DNA from 4 places in the Flammeovirga sp. MY04 genome. Region 2 is predicted to be linked to each of the others. Evidence: riboswitches for the same ligand, from Rfam matches in the RefSeq annotation. Region 2 holds a riboswitch; each other region holds the start of a gene.
The links. A riboswitch is a leader RNA that binds a small molecule or an ion and turns the genes downstream of it on or off. The one in region 2 is predicted to bind S-adenosylmethionine.
Positions count from the first base shown of each region.

Region 1 (7,647 bases), 1.2 Mb from region 2:
AACCATATACTTTTTCGTTGGCAATCAAAGGCATGATAAGTACCGATCTAGGTTTTTTCTCACCTAAAAGTCCTGAAGTGATTGAAAGATAATCACTTGGAATCTCAGTTCTTAAAATCATTTCCATTTCAATTGCAGCCTGACCAACAAGTCCTTCTGCAAATTTGAATTGCTTTTTAAGGAAACGTTTCTTGTTATAGGCATATGTACTAACTAATTCAATAGTTTGTTTGTCAATCGATAATTCATCTGTAGCGCCCTCAACAACATAAAAAGCACCTTGAACAGCATTAATTTTTTCAGTGGTGTATGCAATAACTTCATCACCTAAAGCAATCAAGTCATTATGCGTTCGAAGAATTTGACCAATTTCAGCTTCACCCGTAATAATCCAGTTACGTTCATAATCTCTTTTTTCTGCCTTTTGAATACTGTCTCTCATAGAGATTAAGGCATTACCTAAAGTATCATCTTCTGATAAGGCAGAATAAACGGCATCATAATTACCATCACCAATTTGTTCCGAAAAGTTAGCGGTACGTTTCATACCATTGACTACTTCCTGAACGGCCATTTGCATCTCTCCAATTTCATCATTTTGGATATCATCAGATACTTCGTGAGGTAGGATACCTTTGGCGATATAGTTTAGTCTATTTTTTAATCGAATAATCGGCGATGTAAGGAACTTAGAGAAGGTAACTGCTACAAGCATTACAATCAAAATGATAATAATGGCTGTGTAGACAAAGGTTAATATCAACCCATTTAGACCACTTTTGATTTCATCATAATCAATCTTTACCACCAAACCCCATTTAGTCGTTGGAATGTAGTTCCAATAAGAGATTGTTTTCTTTCCTCTCCAGTCAATATCATAACCGAAGTCTTTGGAATCACCTTTAGCTGCTTTTTGTATAGCTATGTTTTTAGGGTCACCTTCACTAATTACTTCTGTGAGGAGATTTTGGCTACTTTTTAATGGGGAAATAATTGTTACATTCTTTGCTGCACCTTCAGACATTCTAGACAATAGAATTTCTCCTGTGTCACCAAGTCCAGTTCTATTTTCAACGATAGGATAGATGTTTTTTTGCAGGGAGTATAAGATGATAACGTGACCTAATTCACCATATCTTGATTTCATTCTAGGTGAGACAATATACATATGCACTCCTTTTTCTGTGTTAAAAGGTTCAGAGAAATATGTTTTTGTTTTCGCCTTTTTGATGATTTTTTCAAATGTTTTATTTCTATCACCTACAATTACAGAAGCAGGGAAAGTATAACTGGTATATAAAACACTACCTCTATCATCAGAAATAATAATATTAGAGTATCCGTTAACGATTTGTTTTGGGAATAAATCGTTATCTAACGTTCTTTTTATAGCGTAATAAGTGGAATCCTTATATGCACTTGATTTAGTTTTGAATAAGTACTTTAATTTAGTCGTAGAAGAAACAATCAGAGCAGATTTAGATATATACTTTAGGTTTTGCTCGAGTAATTTAAACTTCTGATCAATTTGTTCAGATTTTAATGTACTGATAACATCAAAAGTTTCAGAGTAACGCCTTTCTACGGAATCTTCTGTTTGTATATAAGAAAGAAAACTGATAATTGCTACTGTAATGGTAACAACCATAAGCATAATTATCGTGATCTTAGTACGTATCTTTAAATCTTGAAAGAACATATATAAATAGATTTTCTGCTTTTCTTATTAATTATCTTCTGTGAACCATATGGTTACTTTGTCAAGAATCTCTCTGTCATCAGGTGAAAAACTCTTGAAAGATGCTAATTCAACAACACCCACTAAGTCATGTTCTGAGTCAATAATAGGGGAGATCATTAACGATTGAGGAGAAGCATCTCCTAAACCTGATACAACATTAATGTATTTTTCAGGAACATTATTAGTAATGATAGATGATTTGGTTTTGGCAACTTGTCCAGGTAGACCTTCTCCTAATTGATAGGATAGTTTATCGTTATCAGGAAGAAAGAATGCAAACCCTCTTGCATATTCTAATATTGATTCGCCTTCAATTTCTTTTAGTTTATAATAAATACCAGTGCTTACATTAAATTCTTTACAAATAGCATTTAGTAACTTTTGATCTTTATCAGCTGCATCATTACTATCTACAATAGCTGCATGAATATTATTGCGAATAAGTTGAGAGCGTTCTTGGATAGCATCTTTTCTTTCTTCTTCACTTTCTTGATTTTCCTTGTTGTAATACTTAGGAACGTAGATGATCTGATCTTCAGGATCTTTCATCAAGTCTGAAATCAAACGGAATAAGAAAAAGAATAAAATGGCAAATGTAAAGCCTAATGTATAATATGTTGGATTAGCAACTTCTCTTATTTGACCAATGATTTTATCATCAGTAATTTCTAAGCTCGTTAATATTAAATTCGGTAGCTCATGAATATCCCAAATGGAATAAATACACATGAATAAGAAAACGATACCTAAATAAATATTGAAAGGTTTAGATTTGTCAAAGATAAAGTATATACAAGCAGATATAAAAGTAAGATCGAGGAATCGAATAGAAAGTAAATAGGTTTCTCTATTGAATTGCTTCGTGTCCAAAATTCCTACTAGTGATAAGATATTTGGAAACCTCATTTCTAGAAATATTATAGCTGTAAATAGAACTGCTAAAATACCACTAATGATAATGCCATATCGTCGGATATCTGATCTCGACCCTTTTCTTCGAATATTTGTTTTTTTCTGCGTTGTTTTCAAAATGCTAAGAAGGTTGCTTGAAAATATTACACAAGATTTTATTTACTAACGTTTATTTTTGCTGAGCCTTGTATAAACGTAGTAGAAAATTTTTAATTTTTTCTGATTCAAGGCATAAATCGATGTCTGTTATAGCTTGTGCCGATTGAGGCATTGTCGCCATAAGACTTTCATCAGGATCTTGAATTATTGTATAACCACCTTTGTCTTTGACAGATTTCATGCCCTCTGCTCCATCTTTGTTTGCTCCAGAGTACAAAATACCTATCATTTTTTCTTTAAATGTGTAGGCCGCTGTATGAAAAGTCAGATCTATAGATGGTCTAGAATTATTGATCAATCCCTCAGTAGAAAGAGAAATAGAATTTCCTAATTCTATACACATATGGTAGTTCGCAGGGGCTAAATATACCATCCCTGGTCGGATAGTTTCTTTATCCTGTGGTTCAATAATCTGTTTTTTACTGCGGATAGATAATGCTTCAATAAATCCGTGTCTTACATGTTTTAATCTATGTAAGCATAAAAATATAGGAATTGGAAAATCTTTTGGTAAGTCGGCCAATAATTGGGTGATTGGCTTAAAGCTACCAGCAGAGCCCCCTATAACGATACCCTTGTAGGTTTTCTCAAAAACGGATTTATCTACATTGAATAGCATAGAGGAATTATTCTTTTATTTTTTTGTAAATTTTCTCCTCGTTGTTTACAACGACAAATTTATTGGCAATATCACACCATATAAGTGACTCTTTAGATCCTATTGCTAGATTGCCATATTTGAATAAACTGTTATGAAGCTTTTTCAGTACTTCGTTTTGAAGTGTTTGATTAAAGTAAATCATAACATTTCTACAAAGAATTAAATCGAATTTAGAGAAAGGATTACCTTTGACTAAATCCTGTACTCTAAACGATACTCTATCCAATAAGTCAGGGTTTACATAATAAAACCCATCTCTTTCAATAAAATAATCTAATAATGCAGCCTTACCACCATAGCGCTCGTAATTGGATTGATTCAATTCCATATTCTTTGCACTAATAGCTGCTTTTTTTGCTCTCTGAATTATAGACTTATCAATGTCTGTTGCAATAATAGTAGCTTTATCAAGAGCGTTTGCTTCTTTTAGTAGTATGCACATAGAAATAACCTCTTCACCAGAAGAACACCCTGCGTGCCAAATACTTATTTTATCATGTTCATTTAAGACCTCAGGAATGATTTCGTCTCTTAAGGAAATCCAAAAAGTAGGGTCTCTAAACATCTCTGTTACATTAACAGTAATCTCAGAAACAAATTCTTGAAAAAACTCAGGTTTATCTTTAAACCTTTTGATTAATGCATCTACGGATGAAAATTTATACAACTCAACAACTCGGCGAACTCTTCTAGTAAACGAAGACATTGCGTAATTTTTGAAATCATAATCAAAATTATCGTCTAAATATTGGGTAAGCCTTCGCAGCTCTGCAATTTCAATCTCACGTTGCATAATAATTGGTAGTAGAAGATTAAAAAATCTATAATTGGTAGAAATAATAAAAATCCTTTTTTCATGAAGTTACGAAAAAAGGATTGAAATATGATTTTTTGAAGAAATTATCTTCTTGATTTTACCAATTGAGGACAGTCTGCATGTTGATCCATTACTTCATATTTCTTTCTTTCTTTTTTGAAATAAGAAGATGATGCATTGCCGTATTTGTTAGAGCAAGAAAAAGCGAAAACTCCTAACAATAATAATGCACTTGCGGATAAGAGTCTTTTAGTAATATTTTTCATGTTATTTGATGTTCATTATAGACATACATTATCCAAACGGATATACGCCAATGCAAAATCAAAATGTGTGCCTAAAATTATAAGACTACTCTTTTTTTATTTTTTTGTTTGAAAAAAGCTCTGATTGCCGCAGCAATTTTATAAGTCTCCACCAAAAATCCATCATGACCATAAAGAGAAGTGATTTCTTCATAGGTGACATTTGGAATATGTTGCGTAATAAAACGTTGCTCAGATACAGGGAATAAGACATCACTAGTAATGCCAATTACCTGAGTGTATGCCTGTATACTCTGAAGTGCTTCTTCTAAAGATTTACGGTTTCTACCTAAATGATGACTGTCCATTGTTTTAGATAAAGTCCAATAAGAATAAGCGTTAAATCTTTTAGTTAATTTATCACCTTGATATTGCTGATAAGTAGATGCTCTGTAATTATCTACTTTATTTACGTCTTTTTCAGATTGAGTTTCTTCATAAGTGCTATAGTTTCTATAAGATAACATAGCAATAGCTCTAGCAGCCTTTAAACCATTAACTCCGGCGTTATCACTTTTGTCTCCCCAAGTAGGATCAGCTTCAATTGACATCCTTTGTGCTTCATTAAATGCAATACCCCAAGCAGAATGTTTAGAGTTTGTTGCACATATAATAAGGTTTTCCATCATTTTGGGATGCATCACTGCCCATTCTAAAGCTTGTTGCCCTCCTAAAGACCCTCCGATTAAGGTATTAATAGATTTAATGTCCAAATGATCTCTTAAGATATTTAAAGAGTTGACAATGTCTCTAATCGAAATGTTAGGAAATGAATCATAAAAAGGTTCTTTGGTTTTAGGGTTTATAGATGTAGGTCCTGTAGAACCATAACATGATCCTAAAACATTTACACATATAATAAAGTGATCCTTGGGGTTGAAGATAGCGTCTTCTCCAAAAAGTCCATTCCACCAGTCAAAAACATCGGCATTACCAGTAAGGGCATGACATACCCAAATGACATTGCTTTTGTCTTGGTTTAACTGACCGTAGGTGTAATATGAAAGGGTGAACCCTTCTAAACTTTCCCCAAATTCCAGATCAAATTTTTCTTTGTATGTATAATAATGCTGTTGCATTTATTGCTCTTGATTACGAATGAAATAAATGAGACACAAAAAAAGACTTCAAATAAAGCCTAAATCAAGGATACAAAGATTGGATAAGTAGTACAGAAGGCATCTTCATCACGTTCCGATATTTGCTTATAGTTCCTAAAAATTTAGGCTAGGATGTAGCACCTTTTCATTATTTATGATGGTTGCTAGAGGGTCTTTGAGCCTAGTCTCTTGCCTCTTCTTTATAAACACTTACGTCTTTAGAAGATGTAAATGGTATGCGATTTCAAAATAAATGTAGAATTTAGAAAAAAACAAACCCTTACCTCTTTATTTACGAGAAGTAAGGGAAAATGATTGTTTTTTTTGAAATATTATAATTCTACAATGATTCCGATTGAAGGTTGTAATAAACCGTTCGTTGTTTCAATAAACTTAGGAACGTATTTGCTTGGGTCGTTAGGATCTACTACAGGATTACCCATTTGATCAATTTCTGTAGTCAATATTGGCTGACCTTTCGACTTATAATTATAAATGTTTTGGATATCCAAGAAGAAATTGATACTCCACTTATTGAAATAGTAATGTTTGTCAACTCTAACATCTAATTGATGTTGTGCATCTAAACGTAACGTATTGATCTGTGAGTAATCTCTAACTCCTCTACGCTCTGCATCCCAAACTTGTCTGTCCATAGATGCGTCAACATCGTATGGAGTATAAGGAGTACCTCCAGAGTATAACCATCTAGCTCCGATCTCCCAATTTCTTTTTAGTTTTTTACCACCAGTTAAGGATACAATGTTTCTACTATCCCAAGAAGAAGGTGCGTATACATTTGGATCTGCATTGGTAAACTCTGACTGTACATAAGTATAAGCTAAGATACCATAGAATCCTTTGTAGAATTTTTGCTGAGCCAAGAATTCAACACCTCTAGATCTACCCAAAGAAGTACTTGTTACTGCTTCAGAACCAATTACACCAAAATCAGCACCTAAATTGGCCAAAGAGATTTGGTTATTAATTGAGTATGGATATTGATCGTATAATTTTTGGAATCCTTCAACAGTGAATTTCAAGTTCTTTTCAGGGATTTTATATTCTAAACCACCCACTAATTGTTTGTTTCGGATATAGGTTAAGTCATTTTCTTTGTTGACAAATTTGCCATCTTCTTTATATCCAAGCGTGGTATAAGTCGGTAACTGATAATAGATACCTGTATTGAAGTTTAAACTCCATCTTGGAGTGAACTGATATGAAGCTGAAAATCTAGGAGAGAACTGATCTAATAAATTACCCATAGTATCTGAGTAATCATTCGCGTCTACTCTTGCTCCTAATGATAATGTGACTTTATCACTTGCTAATTTCTTTGAAACTGTACCAAACGCTCCCCATTTATTTAAAGGAAGATTACTATCAAAAGTAATGGTCTTTAACTGATCGTCATCATAATCATATAAAGTCTGGAAAGTTTTATTGGTATATGTAGCGTATTCATAATTCACACCGTATGAGAATGTGAATCCATTATTTGTGAACGTTACACCCTCTAATCTAAATTTATTTTCTGCTTCGGTAGAGTTGTAATCGTAAATTTTTGCTTGATTTCTATCGTTGCCAGGATGTTTGAACTGATTGTTGGTTAACATATTTCGAGAAGCTACAAACGTAAATGTTGAGTTGTCTCTAAAATGTTCATATTTCGCCCCGATAGTATAATTCCACTGATTTTGTTCAGGTAAATTATTTAAAGTATAAACGTTTTGCTCGTAATCTTCATCTGTTGGTTCGCCAGGTGAATCTGCCAATTTAAATTGGTCGATAGCACCTAATCCTATGATTGATATTTTGTTTCTTTGATTGATGTCGTATTTATACTTTAATTGGAAGTCATTGTAAGTAGGCAAGAATGGTAATCCCAATACACTAAACAAGGCTTGTAAATAAGATTGTCTCGCTGATACAATAATTGATGATTTATC
Region 1 covers NZ_CP003560.2:2,091,938-2,099,584, reverse strand. Annotated here, with positions in the region: gene MY04_RS08450 (PAS domain S-box protein) at 1-1,654, opposite strand, end outside; gene MY04_RS08445 (GAF domain-containing protein) at 1,727-2,770, opposite strand; gene MY04_RS08440 (chemotaxis protein CheB) at 2,823-3,431, opposite strand; gene MY04_RS08435 (CheR family methyltransferase) at 3,439-4,266, opposite strand; gene MY04_RS08430 (hypothetical protein) at 4,374-4,556, opposite strand; gene metX (homoserine O-acetyltransferase MetX) at 4,634-5,674, opposite strand; SAM riboswitch class I at 5,798-5,904, opposite strand; gene MY04_RS08420 (TonB-dependent receptor) at 6,028-7,647, opposite strand, start outside.
Region 1: it holds a riboswitch for S-adenosylmethionine, as region 2 does, so the genes downstream of both, metX (homoserine O-acetyltransferase MetX) here and metH (methionine synthase) in region 2, are expected to answer to the same signal.

Region 2 (7,647 bases):
TCATCACACGTGCAGATTTTACTACTTGAGGAAGGAACATTTTACCTTCTCCAAATAAATCACCTACTACGTTCATACCATCCATCAAAGGACCTTCGATCACTTCAATTGGACGAGCGAATTTCTGACGTGCTTCTTCTACATCTTCATCAATAAATTCTACTAAACCTTTAACTAAGGCATGAGATAAACGTTGTTCTACTGGATTTTCTCTCCAAGATAAGTCCACCTCTTTTTTCTTACCTTTTGATTTTACTGTTTCTGCAAAATCAACTAAACGTTCAGTGGCATCTTCTCTTCTATTCAAAAGAACATCTTCAACATGTTCTAATAAATCTTTTGGAATTTCTTCATACACCTCGATCATACCTGGGTTCACAATACCCATGTCCATACCTGCTTTACCAGCATGGTATAAGAAAGCGGAGTGCATGGCTTCACGAACCGCATTATTTCCTCTAAAGGAGAATGAAATGTTGGAAACACCGCCACTTACCATCGCATGTGGTAAGTTCTCTTTGATCCATTTTGTGGCTTTAAAGAAATCAACTGCATAGTTGTTGTGCTCTTCGATACCAGTGGCCACTGCCAAGATATTCGGATCAAAAATGATGTCTTGAGGTGCAAAACCTACTTTATTGACTAGAATATCATATGATCTTGAACAGATTTCTTTTCTTCTCTCGAAGTTATCTGCTTGACCATCTTCATCAAATGCCATGACAACTGCCGCAGCACCATATTTTTTGATGGTTGTTGCTTTATAAATAAAGTCCTCTTCTCCTTCTTTCAAAGAGATAGAGTTGACAATACCTTTACCTTGCAATGTTTTCAGACCTGCTTCAATAATTTCCCATTTTGATGAATCCACCATAATCGGAAGCTTGGCAATATCTGGTTCAGAAGCGATTAGATTTAAGAAACGCGTCATACATTCCTTAGAGTCCAACATCCCTTCATCCATATTGACATCAATTACTTGAGCACCACCTTCTACTTGGTGTCTTGCAATTTCGATAGCAGCTTCAAAATCACCATTTTCAATCAAACGACGGAATTTAGCAGAACCTGTTACGTTGGCTCTCTCACCCACGTTAACAAAAATACTTTCCGGCTTGATCGTTACAGGTTCTAAACCACTTAATCTTTGGTAAGGTGCTTGAGTTGGAATTTCTCTTACCTTAGCTTTGCTGAAGGTCTCCGCAATTCCATTAATATGGTCAGGTGTTGTACCACAACATCCACCAATAATATTCACTAATCCATCAAAAGATTCTAAGATTTTACTCATCTCTTCTGATGTCTGATCGTACTCACCAAATTCGTTAGGAAGACCCGCATTTGGATAGGCTGAAACGTTGGTATCAGCAACACGAGATAATTCTTGAATGTATGGACGAAGTAAATCTGCGCCTAATGCACAGTTCAACCCAACACTAAATAGATCCGCATGTCTGATAGAGTTCCAGAATGCTTCTACTACTTGTCCGGATAGCGTTCTACCCGATGCATCTGTAATCGTGCCAGATACCATCAATGGTAAACGTTCACCTTTATATAAGTTAGGAAATTCAGTTTCTCTCCCTTTTGGAGCTGCGGAAACTACCTTGCCTTCTTCAACATCAGTAAAATATTTATCTGCAGCAAATAAAGCCGCCTTACAGTTTAGTGTATCAAATACTGTCTCGATTAAGATTGTATCCGCTCCACCTTCTGCTAGACCTTGTACCTGTAAATAATAAGCTTCAACAAGATCATCAAAAGTAACCGCTCTATAACCTGGATCGTTTACATCTGGAGAAATAGATGCCGTTCTGTTTGTTGGTCCTACAGCTCCCGCTACAAAACGAGGTTTGAGAGGTTCCAATTCAGTGTACTCAGCAGCTGCTTCTTTTGCCAATTTTGCAGAGGCGTAGTTCAACTCATACACATCCGGCTCCATTTGATAATCGGCCATAGCGATCGTCGTACCACTAAATGTATTCGTCTCAACGATATCAGCTCCTGCTTTGAAATATTGTTTGTGAATATCACGAATAATATCCGGCTGAGTGATAGAAAGCATATCATTGTTCCCTTTCACATCACATGGGTGATCTTTAAATCGTTCACCTCTGTAATCCTCTTCACCTAATTTATGCTTTTGAATCATGGTACCCATCGCACCATCTAGTATGAGCACACGCTCTTTTGCTAACTCTCTGAGTTTTTTCGACATCTGATATTTTAAAAGTTACGTTTCACATCCTCTCCAATTGAAGAGTTAAAAACGTGCTTAAAAGTTACTGTTGAGACTTCCATTCCTGATTGAATGCTATAGCTCATCTTTCTCGGACACCTCCGAGGCGGGATTTGGCACCTGTAGCTGGGCGCAACGGTTGCCATGACATCTACGAGCCCGATCTCTTATGTCATTCGTGATAAGCACAGTGCAAATTAAATACAAAATGAAGAAAAGACCATATTTTATTGAATGAAATCGCCTTTTCGTCATCAATTTTAATACGAATACTTAATTTTTTTCAATTTTTTTAAATGTTCAATTTATCCAATAAACATAAGAGTATTTGATACACTTTATAAATTTAGAAATGGGTTGCGCAATCTGTTTCGAAACCTTTCGTACAGAAAAATAAAATCACGTTATCCGTAAATGACAACCGATTGCGCAACATGTATCGCAACATTCCGAAACTTTAAAAAACAGAAATCCAAAAATAGTACAACAATAGTCCACTTTTAGACAAAAGAACTGACTTACAACAATTTGTAATTCTATAGATTAAGGCTTAGAATTGTAAAAGACAAAAACATAGCTATCTACTGCGCAAAACTTGAAATGAATTATAATTTACTGCTATTACGTATTGTCTAAAAGTTATCTAGCTAGAAATTCTCTATTACAGTCATGTTTGATGAAATGACAAACATGCCCATTTTTTTTGCACATGTCCGTTACATGTCCATTTAAAACTACATTTAACTAATGAAAAAATTATTACGTTTCTTCAGTCTAATGCTATTGATGACCATAGCATTCACGTCCACATTGTATGCTCAAGAAAGAAAACTAACCGGGACAATTCTCGATGAAAACAAAACTCCTTTACCTGGTGTAAACGTGATTGTCACAGGAACATCAAAAGGTACAACTACTGATTTTGAAGGAAACTTTTCTATTCTTGTTTCAGAATCAGCCAAAACGCTATCATTTAGTTATATCGGATTTTTTGAACAAGTAGTTGAAATCGGAAATAAAACTAAATTCTCTATCATTCTAAAAGAAGATGCTAAACAACTTTCGGAAGTAGTTGTAGTCGGTTATGGTCAGATGGAGAAAAAAGATGTGACAGGCGCCATGTCTTCTGTTAAGGCAGAAGATTTTAACCAAGGTGTGATGTCCTCTCCTGATCAATTGATTCAAGGTAAAATTGCTGGTGTTCAGATGACTCCATCTTCTGGGGAGCCAGGTGCAGGTGTCAACATTCGTGTTCGTGGTGGTACATCATTAACTGCATCCAATGAGCCTTTATACGTTATTGATGGCTTTCCAATTGATAATACTGCATCAGACCCAGGTACTTCTGGTGTATATTCAAATTCTGCTAGAAAAAATCCATTGGCCACTATCAACCCTGCAGATATTGAGTCATTTGATATCTTAAAAGATGCTTCTGCAACAGCTATTTATGGAGCTAGAGGTGCAAATGGTGTCATCATCATTACCACTAAGAAAGGTAAAGAAGGTACTGCTAAAGTAAACTATGATGCTTACTTTGGAGTATCGACTATTTCTAAAAAATTGGGCATTTTAACTGCTGACGAATACCGTGCAGCTACTGCTGCCGAAGGGACTACTCCTCTAGATTTAGGAGCAAATACGGATTGGCAAGAAGTAATGACACAACAAGCAGTGACTCAAAACCATAATTTGGGTGTTTCTGGAGGAACAAAAACAACTCAGTATAGATTCTCTGTCAATTATCTTAACCAAGAAGGTATTATGATTAATTCGGGTATGGAAAGAATCGGTGCCCGTATGAACATCACTCAAAAGTTATCCGATAAAGTAACGCTTGGTGCCAACATGATGGGTTCATTCACTAAAAACAACAATCTTCCATACGGCGTTGGCGGTGCCTTAGATGGTGGTGTCATCAATAACATGATCCGTATGTCTCCACTCCTTCCACAAGACTATTCTTCAGCAAACCAATTGGAGAAGAACCCTTATATCATGGCTACGAATGTTAGAGATTTTACCAACACGCAAAGAGTTTTAGGTAATGCTTTTATAGAAGCTGAATTAATCCCTGGATTAAAAGGCAAATTAAATGTTGGTGGTGATTTAACTTCAGCAAAAAGAAATGCTTATTTACCTGGTACTATTGAATGGGTTGGTAAAGGCAATGGTAATGCAGATGTTCGTAATAATTTCCTTCATAACATGCTTTTTGAAGGTACTTTAAACTATACTAAAACATTTGGTGATACTAAATTGAATGCACTTGCTGGTTATACTTATCAAGCATTTGGATCGGAGTACAATGCCATAAATGCTACAGGATTCCAAGTAGATAATATTGCAGAATATAACCTTAATGCAGCTAGTGGACTTGTTATTCCAGATTCAAACAAAGAATCTAACAAACTGATTTCTTGGATTGGTAGAGCGAATGTGAGTTTTAAAGATAAATATGTCTTTACTGGTACATTAAGAGTTGACGGGTCTTCAAGATTCGGTGCAAATAATAAGTGGGGTGTATTCCCTTCAGTTTCTGGTGCGTGGAGAATTTCAGAAGAGGACTTCTTATCAACAAGCACAGTGTTTAGTGACTTAAAACTTCGTGCAGGTTGGGGTATTACTGGTTCTCAAGAAATTGGTAACTACCGTTCACTTCCTACTTTAGATGGTGGTAAATCGTTCAGTGCAGTAGGTATCGGATCGGGTGTAACGTATAACAATTACGCTAACCCTGATTTGAAATGGGAAGAAACTTCTCAAATCAACATTGGTTTAGATTATGAATTATTCGAAGGTAAAGTATTTGGTACTATCGATGTATATCAAAAGCATACAAAAGATTTATTGTTAGAGCTTCAAGCGGCTCAACCTGCACCTGTTGATGTATTCTTACAAAATGTGGGTGAATTAAAGAACCAAGGCATCGAACTATCAATAAATACAGTCAACGTAGCTAAAGATAATTTCACTTGGCAAACCGGAATTGTTGCCGCTCACAACAAAAATGAGGTATTAAATATTGGCGATTATGATCAAATACTAACGGGCGCTGTTGGTGGTCGTGGTCAGGTAGGTCAATTTGCCCAAGTTATTCAAAAAGGACTTCCTTACGGTACTTTTTATGGCAAAAGATACGAAGGACTTGATGAAAGTGGTAATGCGATTGAATCAGATGATCTTCATGTATTAGGACAAGCACTACCAAAATGGACTTTAGGTATCAATAACTCTATGACGTTCGGTAAGTTTGATTTTAATTTCTTCTTTAATGGTGCGTTCGGACATCAAGTATTTAATAACACAGCACTTGAATTCTCTTCTACTAATGATATCTACAGCGATCAATCTACTTATAATGTGATGAAAAATGCTGTAAATGAAGGAATCAGAGCGACAAAATACAATTCTAAATTTATTGAGGATGCTTCATTCTTGAGATTATCAAACCTAACATTCGGTTATACTTTCGATATGAACGAAGTGAAATTTGTGAAAAACTTGAGACTATATGTTTCAGGACAAAATCTATTTGTCATCACAAACTACTCTGGTTACGACCCAGAAGTTAATGCTCCTGCGGGAGGTACTCAAGTTCCTCCAATTGGCATTGACTATAACAACTACCCTGCTGCCAGAACATTCATAGGCGGTTTATCAGTTGAATTTTAATCCTCTCTTTTTACTAAAACGAAACAATCATGACAAAAAATAAATGGATCAAGCTTTTTGCAATGGCTTCACTAATCGGAGCTTCAGCTTGTACTAACCTTGACGAAGATCTTCATAGCTCAGTGACGGATGAGTATTTCCAAAATCCTGAGAATTTAGCCACTGCCGTAGCACCGATTTATGCTTCACTTAGAAGTTTCTATCATCATGAAAACTATTGGGGTTTTAATCAAGTTTCCTCTGATGAAACGCTTGTTCCTACAAGAGGTGGTGACTGGTATGATGGTGGAAAATGGCTGCAATTAAATGCACATACTTGGGATGCTACTCATCCTCACTTACCTGGTTTATGGAATGCTCCTTACACTGGTATTGCTAGAGCGAATGGTTTATTAGAAACTTTAGAATCTTTTAATGAAACGGATGATATTAAATCAACTAAAGCAGAAGTACGTTTCCTTAGAGCTTATTATTACTTCGTTTTAATGGATATGTTTGGTAATGTACCATTAGTTTTGGTATCAAAGCACGATGGTGATACTCCAGCATCTTCTCGTCCTGAACTGACTCAATTTATCATTGATGAATTAGAAGCTGTAAAAGATATTTTACCTGCTTCACCTGCATATGCTAGAGTGGGCCAAGGTGCAGCTTATGGTTTATTGGCGAAGATTTATTTAAATGCTGGTGTCTATTTACAAGATGGTTCAACTGTTGTTGCTCCAACTACTGCTCAATTAGACAAGGTAATTGAATATACGACCAAAGTAGAATCCCTAGGTTATAGCCTCTATTCTTCTTACTTAGAAACATTCAAATTAGGGAATGAAGAAGGGAATACAGATTATATCTTTAGTATCACTTATACTGCTGATGATCCACTGGGTAACCATGGTAATTCATGGGGTGTTCATTACGATACTTATAAAGTGAAAGGTGTAGAATGGGCAGTTCCTTCAAAATGGAATGGCTTTTCTATAATGACTGATCGTTATGAATCATTTAATGATGATGATTTGAGAAAAGAACAATTCTACACTGAATTTGAATCTGTAAGTGGCGATATCGTTCAACACGAACCTGAATTACCATTATTTGATGCAAATAAAACACAAGGTGTTCGTTTGATGAAGTGGGAGCCTGATGCTGGTGCAGTAGGCGTTTCTTGGGGTGGATGGTCAGGTAACGACTTCCCTATCCTACGTTATGCAGATATTTTATTAATGCATGCTGAGGCATTGGCTCGTAAAGGGGATCCAGGAACTGCGATGCAAATCATCAATACATTAAGAACAGAAGGTGGTCGTTTTAAAAGTGGTTCTGCTATTGCAGATGCAAACACTCATTATGCTCAGCTATTATCTGATGGTAAAGTTGAGAATGAATTAGACTTCATCTTAATGGAAAGAGGTTGGGAATTATGTTGGGAAGGTGTAAGAAGACAAGACCTTATCCGTTTCGGCAAATACCTAGATGTATGGCAAAACAAGCAAATGGAGAATGATCCTGATGCTTTTGAATTAAGAATGAATGATCAAGATGTTGAATATCAGTTCTGGTTACCTTCTCAAGGCAAACCATCAGATGGTGTAAAAAGGTATTTATTCCCAATACCTCCTACACAGGTTGCCACCAACCCAAATCTTGATCAGAATACAGGTTATTAATTTCTTAAAAAGGAAAAAAGATCCGCATTTACTTTATTATTGAGATAAATTCAGACACCATCGAAT
Region 2 covers NZ_CP003560.2:902,942-910,588, reverse strand. Annotated here, with positions in the region: gene metH (methionine synthase) at 1-2,218, opposite strand, end outside; SAM riboswitch class I at 2,319-2,427, opposite strand; gene MY04_RS03575 (SusC/RagA family TonB-linked outer membrane protein) at 2,987-5,914, shown strand; gene MY04_RS03570 (RagB/SusD family nutrient uptake outer membrane protein) at 5,944-7,581, shown strand.

Region 3 (7,647 bases), 800 kb from region 2:
TCTAATCCTAAAGCATAATCAGATCCTACGTTTTCATAAGTATGTAAGATCACTCCTTCTGACCATACTTTCTGAACTCTTTCCACTTTATCGTGCGTCATTCTGTAATAGGCATCAAAATTAACTGTTGCTTTCTCACCAAGATTCCACAAATATCCAAAATCGAAGGAATCGATATTTTCAGGTAATAAGTTCGGGTTACCTTGTCTTACGTTGAACGCATCTTGCCATGTCACGAAAGGTTCCAAATACCAACCTCTAGGTCTTTCAATTCTTCTTGAATAGCTCAACATCAATTGGTTGTCTTTCGGCAAACTATACGATAAGTGAACTGTAGGGAAAATGTTCCATTGATCGACCGGATAGTCTTGCTCCTGACCTACCACTGAAACATTTCTCCCTGTGTATTCAGCTCGAACACCACCTTGGTAACCCAATTTCCCCAGCTTACCGGAATAGATACCATATAAGGAGTGTATCGTCTGTGTGTAGTTTGTGGTGTAACTAAAATCTTGTTGGAAAATATAGTCGCCTGTTGTAGGGTCTAATTGATACACTTCGTTAATATCTTCTGCTGCATTCCAACGTGTTTGCCATCCGGCTTCGATTTTATCAGTTGCACCGATAGGTAAAGTATAATCTAATTTAGCTCTTAATCTACCTCCAGGTCCTACTTCAGAAGAACGTTGTCCCGATGATGGTATTTCTACAACAGAACCATCAGGGTTTTTAGGTAATAATTCGTTTTTCGAAGACTCTGTCATGTCTCTTCCACCATAATCTACCATGGCATCAAGTACATGACCTTTCTTATTAAATTTATGTTGATAGGCTAAGTTTACGCTGTAATACAAGCCTCCTCTTTCCCATTGTTCACTTGAGATATATCGATTTTCATCAATTGGATTATTGGAACCACCTATGTTTTTATATTCATAGAAATCGGCATCCATTCCACCATACATTTTAAAATCACCTACTTTACCAGATAACTTGATAAAATCATTATCAGAAATCGAGTATTCAACACCACCTTGAAGTCCCATCACCTCGAAAGTACGCTCTCTTTCTCCATCAGAAATAATGTAAGATGTTGTGTCTCCCGCTTGAGTAATACGTTCAGATTTTAAGGTACCCGGACCCGGTCTTTTATTGTAATTGGCACCTACATAGTAGCTCCATTTCTTCTTTCTAAAGTTTAACAGGAAATCTCCTCCTAATCGGCCATAACGACCTACATTTACGTTGGCTACGCCACTTACACCTTCTAATTTATTTTTCTTAGTAATGATATTGATAATGCCTGCCGTTCCATCAGGGTCGTATTTGGCAGATGGGTTAGTTATTAATTCAATATTTTCGATAGTTGAGGCTGGAATTTGTTGTAAAGCTTCTGATGCATCCAATACAGAAGGGCGACCATCAATAAGTACGGTAAATCCAGAACTACCTCTCAAACTCACGTTACCATCTCCATCTACATTTATAGAAGGTACATTTTGTAGTACATCTACCGCAGTACCTGATAAAGCCGAGAATTGTGAGCCTACATTGACTACCTTTTTGTCGATGTCATAGGTCACCGTATTTTGGGTTCCAACAACTTCTACAGCTTCAAGTACTTCAGCATCTGTAGTCAGTACTACATTACCAATATCTTTAGAGTAATTAGATTTATCGATCACTACATTTTCTAGAATGCTTTTTTGGAATCCGATAAAAGTTACTTCTACCATATACGTACCTTCGGACAAGTTCTTTACGACGAACTTACCTCCTTCAGTAGTTACGGTACCACCTACAAGGGTGTGCGTATCTTTAGTAAATACACTTACAGTAGCATATTCTACCGGTACGTTTGTTCCGTCCTCGGAAACAGAACCGATAATGACTCCTTTCTTAATGGGGTTGTTGTTAGCGAAAACCGTTGAAAGGAAAATGAAAGTCAAAAATGTGAATAATTGAGAAGTTCTTTTAAACATGAGTTTACAGTAAATATTAAATCTGCTTCAAAAGTAGTAGGCAAATCTGTTTGAAATCTGAAGAGATATAGAGTTGATGATCTTTTATTCTTAAATCATTGATTTTCTTAACGTTTCAACATCTACTTTTTTGATAAAAACCACAAACACTTGTATTTGTTTATAGAAAAATCAGATTTCATTTTTACAATTCTGATTGAATTCTGTAGTTCCTCTTTTTATAAATTCTATTTGTTATAAACTTATTTGATAAAAAAACTTCAAAGACTTTTGTACTACTTTATTACATTTCTATATTTGCATTTGCAATCTTATCAAGAAAGGCAGAGGGATTGGGCCCTATGAAGTCTTGGCAACCTGCGCTCCTCAAAGCAAGGTGCCAACTCCCACCACGAAGGTGTTCGTGAAAAGATGAGTTTAACTCCATAAAATTTCATATTCATTGCATTGCAATACTGTCTATACTGATAAGTTCACGGATGAACCAAAATTTGGGCTGAGTGTTTTTTAGAAGTTTAAAACAGCATATTATTTCTTTTTGTCTACTGTTATTTTTAACAGGATGCTTTGAGCTACAAGAAAAGTTAGAAGTGACAGAAAGCGGAAAAGGTGATTATTCCTTTACTTTTGATTTTTCTCAGAGTAAAGATATCTTCAATATTATTTCTGCTTATAAAGACAAAAACGATCAACGCATTTTTGAACCAAAAAAATACGAAAAACCACTACAATTGCTAAGCCGAGAATTAAATACTCTTCCCGGTGTGTACAATTGTAAGACTTTATTAGACTCTACCCATTGGAGGTTAGGTATTCGTTTTGCATTTGTTGATATTCATGCATTCAATTCCGCTCTCTCGAAAATTAACCTCTCTAAGAAGGAGGAGGTTTTCATCAAAATGAAGAGAAAAAAAGCTGAATGGGTTCAGAATGTAAATTGGATGAATATCATCACATCGCAACTACCAAATTCTGATGAATCGAAGAAATTGATGTTGCAACAAGTGGATTCTGCTTCTTACAATTTCCATTGGAATCTGAACAGAAATATCAAAACTGTAAAATCCTATGAGATCGAACGAATGGGAACATCAGAATTGGTATTTGAAGGGAAAATTCCAAGCATTGAAAAAGCAGAGTATATCACTCAATGGAATGTAAAATTTAAATGAGATTATCATAAATAATAGAAATATGACCTATTTATTCACATCCGAATCTGTATCTGAAGGGCATCCAGATAAAATTGCCGATCAAATATCGGATTCAATTTTAGATGCTATGTTGGCACAAGACCCTACTTCACGTGTGGCTTGTGAAACTATGGTTACTACAGGTTTAGCTGTAATTGCTGGAGAAATTACGACAAAAGCATATGTTGAAATTCCAGATGTTGTTCGTGAGACTATCGACAAAATCGGATACAATAAAGAAGATTATTACTTTGCAGCTCACTCTTGTGGTGTTCAAGTAGCATTACACAGCCAATCTCCAGATATTGCTCAAGGTGTAAACGTGGGTGAAGGTGTAGATAAAGATCAAGGGGCTGGTGACCAAGGTATGATGTTTGGTTACGCTACTAAAGAGACGCCAAGCTATATGCCAATGGCACTTGCTTTCTCTCATGGTCTAGTAAAAAGATTAGCTGAAATCCGTAAAACTCAGCCTGAATTAATCGGTTATTTAAGACCAGATGCTAAGGCTCAGGTAACCATTGAATATAACGAGGACAATACTCCTAAAAGAGTACACACTATCGTTGTTTCTACTCAGCACGATGAGTTCCCAAATAAATCAGACGATGATGCATTGGCTCAAATCGCAGAAGATGTGAAAAAACACGTTATTCCTGCAGTTATTCCAAATGCTTTAATCGATGCAGATACTATCTTCCACATCAACCCAACAGGTAAATTTGTTATTGGTGGACCTCACGGTGATGCTGGCTTGACTGGACGTAAAATTATTGTAGATACTTACGGTGGTAAAGGTGCTCACGGTGGTGGTGCATTCTCAGGAAAAGATCCATCTAAAGTAGACCGTTCTGCTGCTTATGCTGCAAGACACATCGCTAAAAACTTAGTAGCTGCAGGTGTAGCCGACGAAGCTTTAGTACAAGTGGCTTATGCTATTGGTGTTTCTACACCAGTATCATTGAACGTACAAACTTACGGTACTTCAAAAATAGACAAAACAGATGCTGAAATTTCAAATATCGTAAACGAGCTTTTCGATATGCGTCCTAAGGCAATTGTTGATCGTTTAGGTCTTACTAACCCTATTTTCTCTCCAACAGCTGCTTATGGTCATATGGGACAAGAACCATATACAAAAGAAGTTGAATTGGAGATCAGAAATATCGAAGAAAAAGACGGTAAGAAAGTAACGACTACTACAATCGAGAAAAAAGAAGTAGAATTCTTTACATGGGAGAAACTAGATTATGTCGATAAGATTAAATCTGCTTTCGGATTGTAATATTTTTCTATAAATAATATTATTTCTAAATCCTTGTTGGTAATTTCACCAACAAGGATTTTTTTATTTTACGATATATGCGTTTCACTCTTATACTTCTATTCCTATTATCTAACCTAATCACTTCTGCTCAATCAAGTGATAGTTTATCTATTCATCAAAAAACAAAAAATAGAAAAACTGTTGGCCTTGTACTAAGTGGAGGGGGAGCAAAAGGTATTGCCCATATTACTGTCATTAAAGTTCTTGAAGAATATGGTATTCCAATTGACTATATTACGGGTACTTCTATGGGAGCAATTGTTGGTGGATTTTATGCTGCAGGTTACACCACAGATGAATTGGAAATGTTTATCAGAGACCCTCAATTCCAAGATTGGGTATCAGGTAAAGTCAATACCGACGATCAATTTTATTTTGGTCGACAAGAAAGAGGAGCTGAATGGGTGAACTTTAATATTGAATATGATTCCATTTATGGTTTATCATGGGATCCCACAATTATCCCTACTGGCCTACTGAATTATAACCTTTCTGCCCGCCTTTTTAAACGCTCCAAAGAAATTGATTACGATTTCGATAATCTAGATGTTCCCTTTAGAGCCGTAGTATCAGATATCTTCGAAAGAAAAGCCATTGCCGTAGGTGAAGGAGATTTAATGAGTGCTATCCGTGGATCTATGGCTGTACCATTGGTCTTTTCTCCAGTAAAAATCCAAGATAAATATGTATATGATGGTGGTATCTACAACAACATCCCTGTAGATGTCATGAAGGAAGAATTTAATCCCGACATGGTCATTGCGGTAAACCTTGGTGCACATGATATGTTTGAAGAATATCCATATGATAGAGATGAAGAACTTATCAAAGGCAATGTTTTAAAGTTCATTGTCATGAATAACACCTACCCCAAAGAACTTGACGATAAAGAAGATATTTATTTAGGTGTTCCTGTTGATGAATATTCTGCAGCTGATTTTACTCCGGTAGACTCTTTGCTGGCTATAGGCGATCGGTATGCTAGAACAATGATCGACTCTGTCGTTAAAGTCTATGGTGATGATCAACCAAAAGTTAAACCTCGACCAAGTCGTTTCAATTCGTTATATGATCCACAAGAGGAAGTAGTGAGCCATGTAAACTTAGGTGATAATCTCAGTTTTGGTCAAAGATTATTTGTGAGAAACATTGTAAAGCCTAATCGTAGAAAAAAGGCATCCATGGAAGACCTCTATCAAGGGTACAGCATGCTACTTTCTAACAATTACTTCAATAACCTTGATGCCTATTTTTATTACGACAGCTTAGATGATGACGCTAAATTGCATATTGATGTAGTTCCAAATAAAAAGGTTCGTCTCGGTGTGGGTGGTAACATTGCAACGAGAAACATAGGTCAGTTTTATGTAAATGCTCAATTCAATGTCTTTACCAGATCATTAAATACGGTAAGAGTGAATGCTATGGGTGGATCCTTCTACAACTCTTTCCGTGCTGAAGTAGAGTCCTTATATGCTAAAAGACTTCCATTCTCATTAGGAGCAGAATTTATTCATAACCGATGGAATTATGCCAATGCTTCTGAACTCCTTTTCGAAAAACGAAATAGTTTAAACACCCTTCGAAAAGACAATTACTTTGGCGGTAAAATTAGCACAGCCCTAGGAAGACAATATAAAATATATGGTTTTGGAGGTTACTTCTGGAATGAAGACAATTATGATCAGATTTTCCTAGTGGATGCAGGTGATGGTTCCGGAAATCAAGTTTCTACCAATTTAATAGGATTAGACAAACACAAAGGTTTCCTATTTGGTGGAGCTTGGGAAGCAAACTCCCTAAACCGCAAACAATTCCCTGATAGAGGTCGACACGTCAAAGTTTCAGGAAAATACATTCTTTCTGATAATGATTTTCAGGTAGAACTTTCAGAAAAAATTAGTGGATCAATAAATAGAGATTGGTTTACACTTCAGGCACAATATGAACAGTATTTCAATCTTAATTTTTTAACTCTTGGTGTAAGAGGTCATGCTACTTGGTCAGATTATCAGCCTTCTTTCAGTACACCTTCTTCTGTAGCCAATGCACCTGCCTATTATCCTTTAGTGGATTCTAAAACCATATTTAATTTTACATTTAGAGGTCCTCGATTTGTTGCAGGTGGTATAAAATTAATGAAATCTGTATTCACCCCTAACCTTCAATTATTAATGGAGGGACATATATTCACTACAGACACAAGGTATTCATCTGACAAATTCTCTGTTGTTCCGGAAGTGACAAAACACTCTTTTTTCTCTAGTGAAAGCACAGATTATGCCGCTTCAGGATCTATCATTTATCACTCACCCATAGGCCCATTAAGCTTTTCAGTAAGTCACTATAACGAAAAAGACTACGAGTTGATGTTCTTATTCAACATAGGTATTATTCTTCATAATAAGAGGATGTTGGAAGAGTAAAAACTAGTGAAGAGCGATGAGTGAAAAGTGAAGAGCGGAGGGAAATTGGTTTAAATTAAAAATGAAAAGTTAAAAATGAAAAACGTAGTTAGTTAAACTATTCGTGGGTGGTTCGTGTACCTCTCTGCCTAAAACGAGCGTTGACTCAACATCTCATGTTTTTTACTTTTCATTTTTAACTTTTAACTACCAAAAGTATCTAAATTGAATAACACGAAAAACTTCAAAGTCCACTTACAATAAACGAGCGTTGACTCAACATCTCACGTTTTTCACTTTTCATTTTTAACTTTTAACTACCAAAAGTATCTAAATTGAATAACACGAAAAACTTCAAAGTCCACTTACATTAAACGAGCGTTGACTCAACATCTCACGTTTTTCACTTTTCATTTTTAACTTTTAACTACCAAAAGTATCTAAATTGAATAACACGAAAAACTTCAAAGTCCACTTACATTAAACGAGCGTTGACTCAACATCTCACGTTTTTCACTTTTCATTTTTAACTTTTAACTTAAAAACAGTTGCTGTTAGATTGATATAACAAAGAAATCTCTGAAATTCACTAACATAAACAACCCTTCACTTAACTCTAGTTTCTTGCAAGCATTTGCGAACGATGACTATCTAGTTTGATAAACGTAAACAACATCATTGTAAATGCCCAAAGGGAGGATCCTCCATAACTGAAGAACGGTAATGGGATACCGATTACA
Region 3 covers NZ_CP003560.2:102,428-110,074, reverse strand. Annotated here, with positions in the region: gene MY04_RS00360 (outer membrane beta-barrel protein) at 1-1,982, opposite strand, end outside; SAM riboswitch class I at 2,291-2,400, shown strand; gene MY04_RS00355 (hypothetical protein) at 2,573-3,154, shown strand; gene metK (methionine adenosyltransferase) at 3,177-4,460, shown strand; gene MY04_RS00345 (patatin-like phospholipase family protein) at 4,538-6,928, shown strand; gene rodA (rod shape-determining protein RodA) at 7,524-7,647, opposite strand, start outside.
Region 3: it holds a riboswitch for S-adenosylmethionine, as region 2 does, so the genes downstream of both, MY04_RS00355 (hypothetical protein) here and metH (methionine synthase) in region 2, are expected to answer to the same signal.

Region 4 (7,647 bases), on a different replicon from region 2:
AATAATTATATATATTATTCATAATCAATTAAATTGAAATACTTATTAACCCATTAACTTTGCTTCATGAAAAGGTTCATTGCCCTTTTTAAGGAAAAACCTTTTATATCCTCATTATCATTAACCTTTAGTGAATTATTATATAATTATTCACTACTCCTATTTGTCACACAAGTCTATTCGGCTGAAGATGTAGGACGTTGGTTCATATTTTTTGCTGTCTTTAATTTGTCGATCAATATTAGAGAAGGGGTACTTTATGTTGCTTTAGTGAAATTTTCATCTGGAAAAGAAGATGAAACAGCACATTCTACTTATAAAACGGTTTTATACGCTCTATTACTTATAGAATCCTTAATTGGAGCGGTAATTTTTGCGATTGGGTATTATGATTTCTTCCCAGAAGTCTCCGCATTATTGTTATTTTATCCATTGTATTCCATTAGTAATAATTGTTTAAAATGGATTGAAAATATTCATAAAAGTCGTGGTGAATTATATAAAGCAGTAATGATTAATTTCACTACTCTTTTAATGCTTTTCACTGCTTTCTTCTATTTCAGTAATTACCCTGTAGAATTAAGTAATTTAATTATCTATTTGAGTGGCCTTTATTTTGTTAGTTTTCTTATTGGTTTAAGTTCAATTCCAACCTTCAAAATAGTTATAAGTAAATTTAATAAGAAAACGTTCAAACACATTATGCATTATGCCAAACAAGGCACGTTAAAAGCGATATTTGGTACACTTGCTTCTAGGATGACTTTATTTATATCAGCTGGTATTTTGTCTTTGGAAGTAACAGCACTTTTGGGTGTTGCTCAACGATATTTGGTGTTAATTTTATCGCTTAGTAATGCGATTCAGCTCATATTTTACCCTAAAATTGTCTTACTATTTGAGCAAGGTAACCTTAGGCATTTTAAGCTTGAATTTACAAAAACAATTAAAAGAGTGTATACTTTGATTGTTCCTATCTCTATTGCTTTTCTTATTGTCATTAAACCTCTTTTAGGTATTCTACATGGAGAAGGTTATGGAGAATCTTTCCACCTATTAGTTATTTTGATAATGTCCGCTCAGTTTTCGCCATTAGGAGCATTTTTCGGAAGTTATACTAATGCAATTGGTAAACCTCAATATTCAACCAATGTTGTGGTAATTAATAGCTGTATTTTAATTTTTAGCTCTTACTTCTTTGTCAAATTCTTTGGAGAACTAGGAACAGTACTTCCATTATTAGTTACAGAAATAATAGGATTCTTTATTATCTACAATTATTACCAGAAATACGAAAGGATCAATATCATATTATTGATGTTAAGGACACCAAAGCTATATCTGATCTATTTTAGAAGAGCAAAACAACTCTATCACCTTAAATTCAAAAAAACTTCTTAGAAAAATTTGAATTATACATTTTTTGTCTTTTACTTTGTATCATCATCAAGAATCCTTAGATGGATGCCAACCGAGTAAATACCACGGTGGCAAAATAGATGAGGTCGGAACGACAAAAACATTCCCCCTATTCTTATTAAATTCTTGATGTCATTGTAAAATTTTGTTTCACTCTAAATTTACATTTATGACATTATTCAATGAAAATGAACTTGTTGACGCTTCTCTTTTAGGGCAGCTATCTGATGATGAACTGATACATCAGTTTAATCTTGAAGTCGGTAACTTTCAGTGGAATAGTTCTCGAGGTATTTTTTTAAATGCCTTGAACACAGAGTTCCATAATAGAGACTTTAAAGGTTTATCCACTGTATTTAAAAGTGGTAAATTATCTCTTAAAAAGCCTATCCATTTATTAAATGGAGAATTGAATTTTATTTAGTATTTCAAAATTATATCATCATGAATTTACAAGAAGACATTTATATCTATTTCGTGGATCATTTTTCATCATTAAATGATCAATCATTATTGGAATTAATTAGGACTACATCAACTAAAGAGGTATCTCATCATAACAAAAAGATGTTAGATGCCTTAAATGATGTAAGGAATGCTAGATCAATCTGATTAACAGGTGTCACCCTATATGAATTGGGTGACACTTTTATTTTTTATATATCGGATAACCTCCTCCCTATTTGTCATTACTTTTTGTTTGGTATCTGATCCAATAATAAGGTTAATACCATATAATAATAACTTAGTGACAGGGTTATTAATAATCACTATATAAGAAGCTACAAGATGTGAATAGTTGTCCAAAATAACTTTTACTTTATTAGCAAAACTCATACGGAGATCTGTTAGCATCATTTTTACTTTAGAAACATCATATATAAAAGTTGTAGGTTTTTGAATGTTTTCTAAAATGATATGAACTACTTTAAAAAAATGTTCTACATCTTTTTTATTCAATGTTTCTTTCCTGAATGTAATTATTACATGATCATCAAATGGATATTCTATTTTAAATGTTTCGTCACTTAATTTGTTGCAAAGGTAATCTAGAGGGTACATTCTATTTTTGTTTGGGTAGTAAATAGAGAATGAATTTAATTGTAATCAAGAAACATTTGATATTGATTTGATTACTTCACTATCTAATTCTGCAAAGCTTCTTGCCATGTCAATATCATCGTAAACGTATTGTCTTATTTCTCTTTTAAATATCTTATTTATTGTATTTAAAATCACTTTCAAAAGCTTATTAGGTGCTACAATAAAATAAGCTCTCAATAAGTTCTGATATCTTTTATCATGTTCATTAAGTAAACGTCCATACTCTGCTCTGGCTGAGGAACTAATCCATTTGATATTACTTGAATCATCAATAACTACAAAAGGTGTATCAAACTTGTCAAAAACTTTTTCTTTTAGTGCTTTAAATTCAATAATATCTTGATGAGTTGGGTTTTCAGATAAACATGTCATTGTCACAATTGGAAAGTCAGTAACATCTATTACTGCAGCATTACATGTGTAAATTTTATTCATAATAGTTAGGTTTCTTGTAAAATATTAGTAGTTGGGTAGTGATGTGTAATGGTAAGGTTATTTTAAGATACCCTCTGATAATCGATCATAAATTTTAATTCTGATTTTGCTTTTTTGTATGCTTCATCATAGCTAGAACATATTACTTGACGAAATCTTGGTTTTGCAACAAGGTTGATACCTTTTAACATGATATTCACCACTATATTGGGAACTACAACATATGCTGTTTTAAAGAGATGAAGATATTTCTCATCACTTTCTTTGAGGCATTTACCATATTCTATTCTTGCTTCTGAGTCCATCCATTTGATTTTGGACACATCGCTAAGGACTATAAATGCTTCATTGATTTCCTTGAATACCTTATTTTTTAAGTTTTTGTATTCAATTACATCTTTTAGATTAGGTTGTTCTTTTTTACAAACGATTTTTACAAGTGGGAATTCTGAAAAATCAAATGTTGCCACTGAACATTCATAAATATCTTGCATGAGTAATAAATTAGTACACATAAAGAACACTAAAAACATCACCTTAGTTCAAAAAAGTGAATTTTTCTACAAAAAATTACAATGTTAGAAATCGCCCATAATATGAACTTGAAAAGAAATTATAATGAGTAATCGATAATTTTATAAACATACCTTTTTCTAAAAATATCTCATTGCATTAGTATTTATCTTGTAGAATTTGAACATAAAAAAAAGATCAGTCAATGACTGATCTTAATTTTGTTTAGTATTTAATTTTACATGTTTATACTTATATATTAAATCATGAATTAATTCCTAATTTATGCAGATTTCAAGTTCTCGATAAGATCCTTTTCATGTAATGCTTTAGAATATGCCTGTTCAAAAGATTTACAGATTACTTGTTCATATTTTGGTTTTGCGATTAGATTCACTCCTTTTAGAATGGCATTGGCAATAATATTAGGAACAACAGCATATGTTTTAATCATCAAATTACTGTATTTATCAGCAGTTTCTTTCATGTTTTTCCCATAAGCTATCCGAGCATCTGCATCCATCCACTTTACTTTAGAAATATCACCAATTACAACAAAGGGAGTAGTAAATGTTTCGAATATCTCTTCCTTTTTTGATTTGTATTCAATAATATCCTGAGCTGTAGGTTGTTCCTTTGTACAGGTTATGATTACAATAGGAAATTGTGTTAAATCAAAAATCGCAATTGATGTTGTATGTATTTTTTCCATGTATTTGTGAATGTTTTCAATAATCTAAACAATCATTGATTTTATTAAGTTCACAAATGGAAAGAACATTACAACTAAATTTTAAACCAAAATGTTTTCAAAATAGAGAAAATGTCTTCTTATGTATAGAGAAAGGCAATTTTCTTTTCTCTAATTTCGAAAAATCAGACTTTACTTACGTAAGTTTATTGATTTTCTTTGTTAAAAATTTTCATGTCCATTCCACCATCAATTTTACTAATAAAAGTAGCTGCAGATGATACACCAAAAATATTTGTAGCTGTTCTACCCATATCAATTAAAGAATCAACAGAAAGTACAAAGGTCAATACTATACCCATAACTTCTGCAGAAATACCCATAATAGTCATTGCGGTAATTGCGGCAAACGAGGCTGTACCAGGTAAACCAGCAATACCAAACGAAGAAATAACTACAGAAATAAACATTGTGATCAATACCGATGGTGAATATAAGTCCATTTGTCCACCCATTGCATTAGTTACTCCCACGGACAATACAATCATGAAAACGGGCCACATTGCACCACAAGCGTTCATACCCATTGTAGTACCTAATGAAGCAGCAATATTAGCCGTTTCTGTATCTACACCATTTCTATTTTCTAAAGTATCAATGGTAACGGGTAATGTTGCTCCACTTGATTGCGTACTGAAACCAGTTATCAAAGCAGGAATTAAATTATTGAAATGTTTAAATGGATTGACACCATTCAGGAATTGTACTAATAAATGCATTCCAATAATTACAGCCATTGTTAGGTAAGAAACCGAAACGAACTTAGCTAGGTCACTAAACAGAGAAGGACCTTTTTCTGCTACAGCCATTGTCATTAAAGCTAAAACACCATATGGAGTAAGTTTAATGATGGTCATAGTCATAGAATTGACAATCAATTTTGCAGAATCAATCGCACTAATCACCCTACTCATTTCTTGTGCTTTCTTTACCTTCATCCTTTTAATAGATGAACCAATGAGTAAAGCAATAATAAGTGTTCCAATAATATTATTTTTGGAAAATGCATCGAATATTGAAGTCGGAATATTCTGAGTGAATCCATAAATAACATTTCCTAAAGAGGCATCGCTTAGAGACTCTATTCTATTCGCATAACCTTGTGAAATATTATCTGTCGATATTTTCGATACATCTATAATAGTATCAAAATTGAACATACTAGCCATAAACAAACCAATACCAGCAGCACATGTTACGGATAGGACAAAGTACAAGATAATCCTACCGAATTTTTGACCTACATTACTATTGTTATCAAGGTGAATAAGCGTATGTGTGATGCTAATAAAAACAATCGGTACGATCATGAATTTGAGAGATCGTATGTAAATATTGGAAATACTCTTAATGTAATGTCTTAACTCAGCATAGAGTTCTTTTGGTAAAAAAGAATAAAGAGCCCAACCCATTAATATCCCAAGAAATATGGCAGTCAAATTTCTATAATGAAACTTAATTTTTCTTTTTGATAATTGATTTAAAATCCAAAGAAGAAGTATAAATATTGATAATGCTAAAATCTCTGCCATGCTCTCTCTCCTGTTATGCTAATTGATAACAGATTTAAATGATTTAAAAATAAAATAGATCAGTAAACTGATTTGAAAATTAGCGTCTAATTAAAGATAATTTTTTCCTTTTTCATATAGATTCCAAATATTTCGATATCGCACTCAATAAATATCACCTTAAAACAGTAATAATGATCACTTTAATTATAGATAATAAGTGTTAATTTGACATTAATAAAAATCAACTAAAACCCTATGACTATGGAAGCCTACATTTATAATTATCTAATCGAAAGAGAAATCAGGAAAGTCAAAGCACCTGTAGCAAACGGTTTGATCCTAACAATAAGTAGACAATTTGGGACACAAACCAGAAAAGCTGCCGAAATTTTAATAGACCAATTAAATAAAGAAGAAATTGGCTTCCAGATTCATAAAAGACCATGGAAATTAATTGATTACACGGTTTTACATAACCTATCGAAAGAACTTAAGGTAGGTATTAATGATATCAACGAATTTACACCTATTGAATATAAAGGCATTATCGATCAAATAATGTATGGGCTGGATTTTAATAGAAACACCCTCGACGAGAATCTGACAAAAGCACTTAGAACGGTTATCTTATCTTACTTTGAAAGAGGTAATGTAATTTTTCTAGGACGAGGAGCAGTTCACTTTGCTTCTGGAGTTCCTAATGTGATGAAAGTAAATGTTAGAGCTTCGGAAGAGTATAGAATCCAGAAATATGCCCATGCGAATCAGCTAGACTTTAGGTATGCTAAGGAAAGGGTTAGAGAAAAAGACAGAAAGCGAAGAAGATTCAATGCATACATTTCTGAGCAAGTTCCTATTAAATTTGACTTGGTGATTGACAGAGAGGAATTATCCGATGAGGGACTCTCGGATTGTCTTTTATCTTTTGTGAAAATGAAGGAGAAAGAATTTTTAAGAAAAGTCTAGATTAATGGGAGCACCTCTATCTTTTTGATATGAGGTGCTTATTTTTTATTTATCATTGATAAAGCCGCTTGAGTACAATCTAATTGCCAATCAGCACGACTTAATTGGGTATGATGAAATAGTAAACCATCATTTCCAATAATGTTTGTTACTTTGCCAGTATTACAGCCATTCATAATCAACTGACGAAAATTAACCTTGTATACATTTTTGTCGCCGTCGGTGATAATAACGTATTCACATTTATACATTACTTTTTTTCCATCCTTATATTTTTCAATATAACACTTGGCCATGTCTGTAAACTCTACTCTAATTTCGTCAACACCAGATATTTTATGTACCCCTAAAGGGAAGTTATTTTCTTGCATTGGTTTAACAGAACATGACATGATGAGAAGGGAAATGGCAATGAAAATAATTTTTCTCATTTAGATATCATTTATGTTCATTTCAATTTACTATAAATTAATAAATAATATTTTGCCCATCTAAAAAAAGTACAACATATTGCTTTCATTTGAACAAAATATATGATCTAAGTACAAAGATTTAATATAATTTGACATATCAAATTTTGTCTTATACTATTGAAACCTAAGAATATAAGTAAATGTTATAAATTAGTTATGTATTCGATTTAACCCAACCAAATTTATTGATAATTAATCTTTCATTTTTTTGAAAAAAAATAAACCTAGATGTAAAAAAATTAATCATTTTATTTTCTAAAACATCTATCTTACAATTGGTGTCTAAAAAAGTTTATAGATACCACAGTGAATTTATTTAATTAATAAAACATATAACTAACTAATTATTAGTGATCTCAAATCCTATGAAATTTCAGGAACTGAATACATAAAATTTTTAGTTTAATTTATGCAGTAAATTTTTCGTAAAAAGAGGTGTTTTATTTTCAATATGATTTAACTTTAAGGTTAT
Region 4 covers NZ_CP003561.2:963,061-970,707, forward strand. Annotated here, with positions in the region: gene MY04_RS23725 (lipopolysaccharide biosynthesis protein) at 67-1,401, shown strand; SAM-I-IV-variant riboswitch at 1,439-1,531, shown strand; gene MY04_RS23730 (hypothetical protein) at 1,589-1,843, shown strand; gene MY04_RS23735 (hypothetical protein) at 1,864-2,031, shown strand; gene MY04_RS23740 (hypothetical protein) at 2,047-2,481, opposite strand; gene MY04_RS23745 (STAS/SEC14 domain-containing protein) at 2,527-2,958, opposite strand; gene MY04_RS23750 (hypothetical protein) at 3,021-3,452, opposite strand; gene MY04_RS23755 (hypothetical protein) at 3,755-4,183, opposite strand; gene MY04_RS23760 (cation:dicarboxylate symporter family transporter) at 4,369-5,754, opposite strand; gene MY04_RS23765 (cytidylate kinase-like family protein) at 5,998-6,702, shown strand; gene MY04_RS23770 (hypothetical protein) at 6,741-7,133, opposite strand.
Region 4: it holds a riboswitch for S-adenosylmethionine, as region 2 does, so the genes downstream of both, MY04_RS23730 (hypothetical protein) here and metH (methionine synthase) in region 2, are expected to answer to the same signal.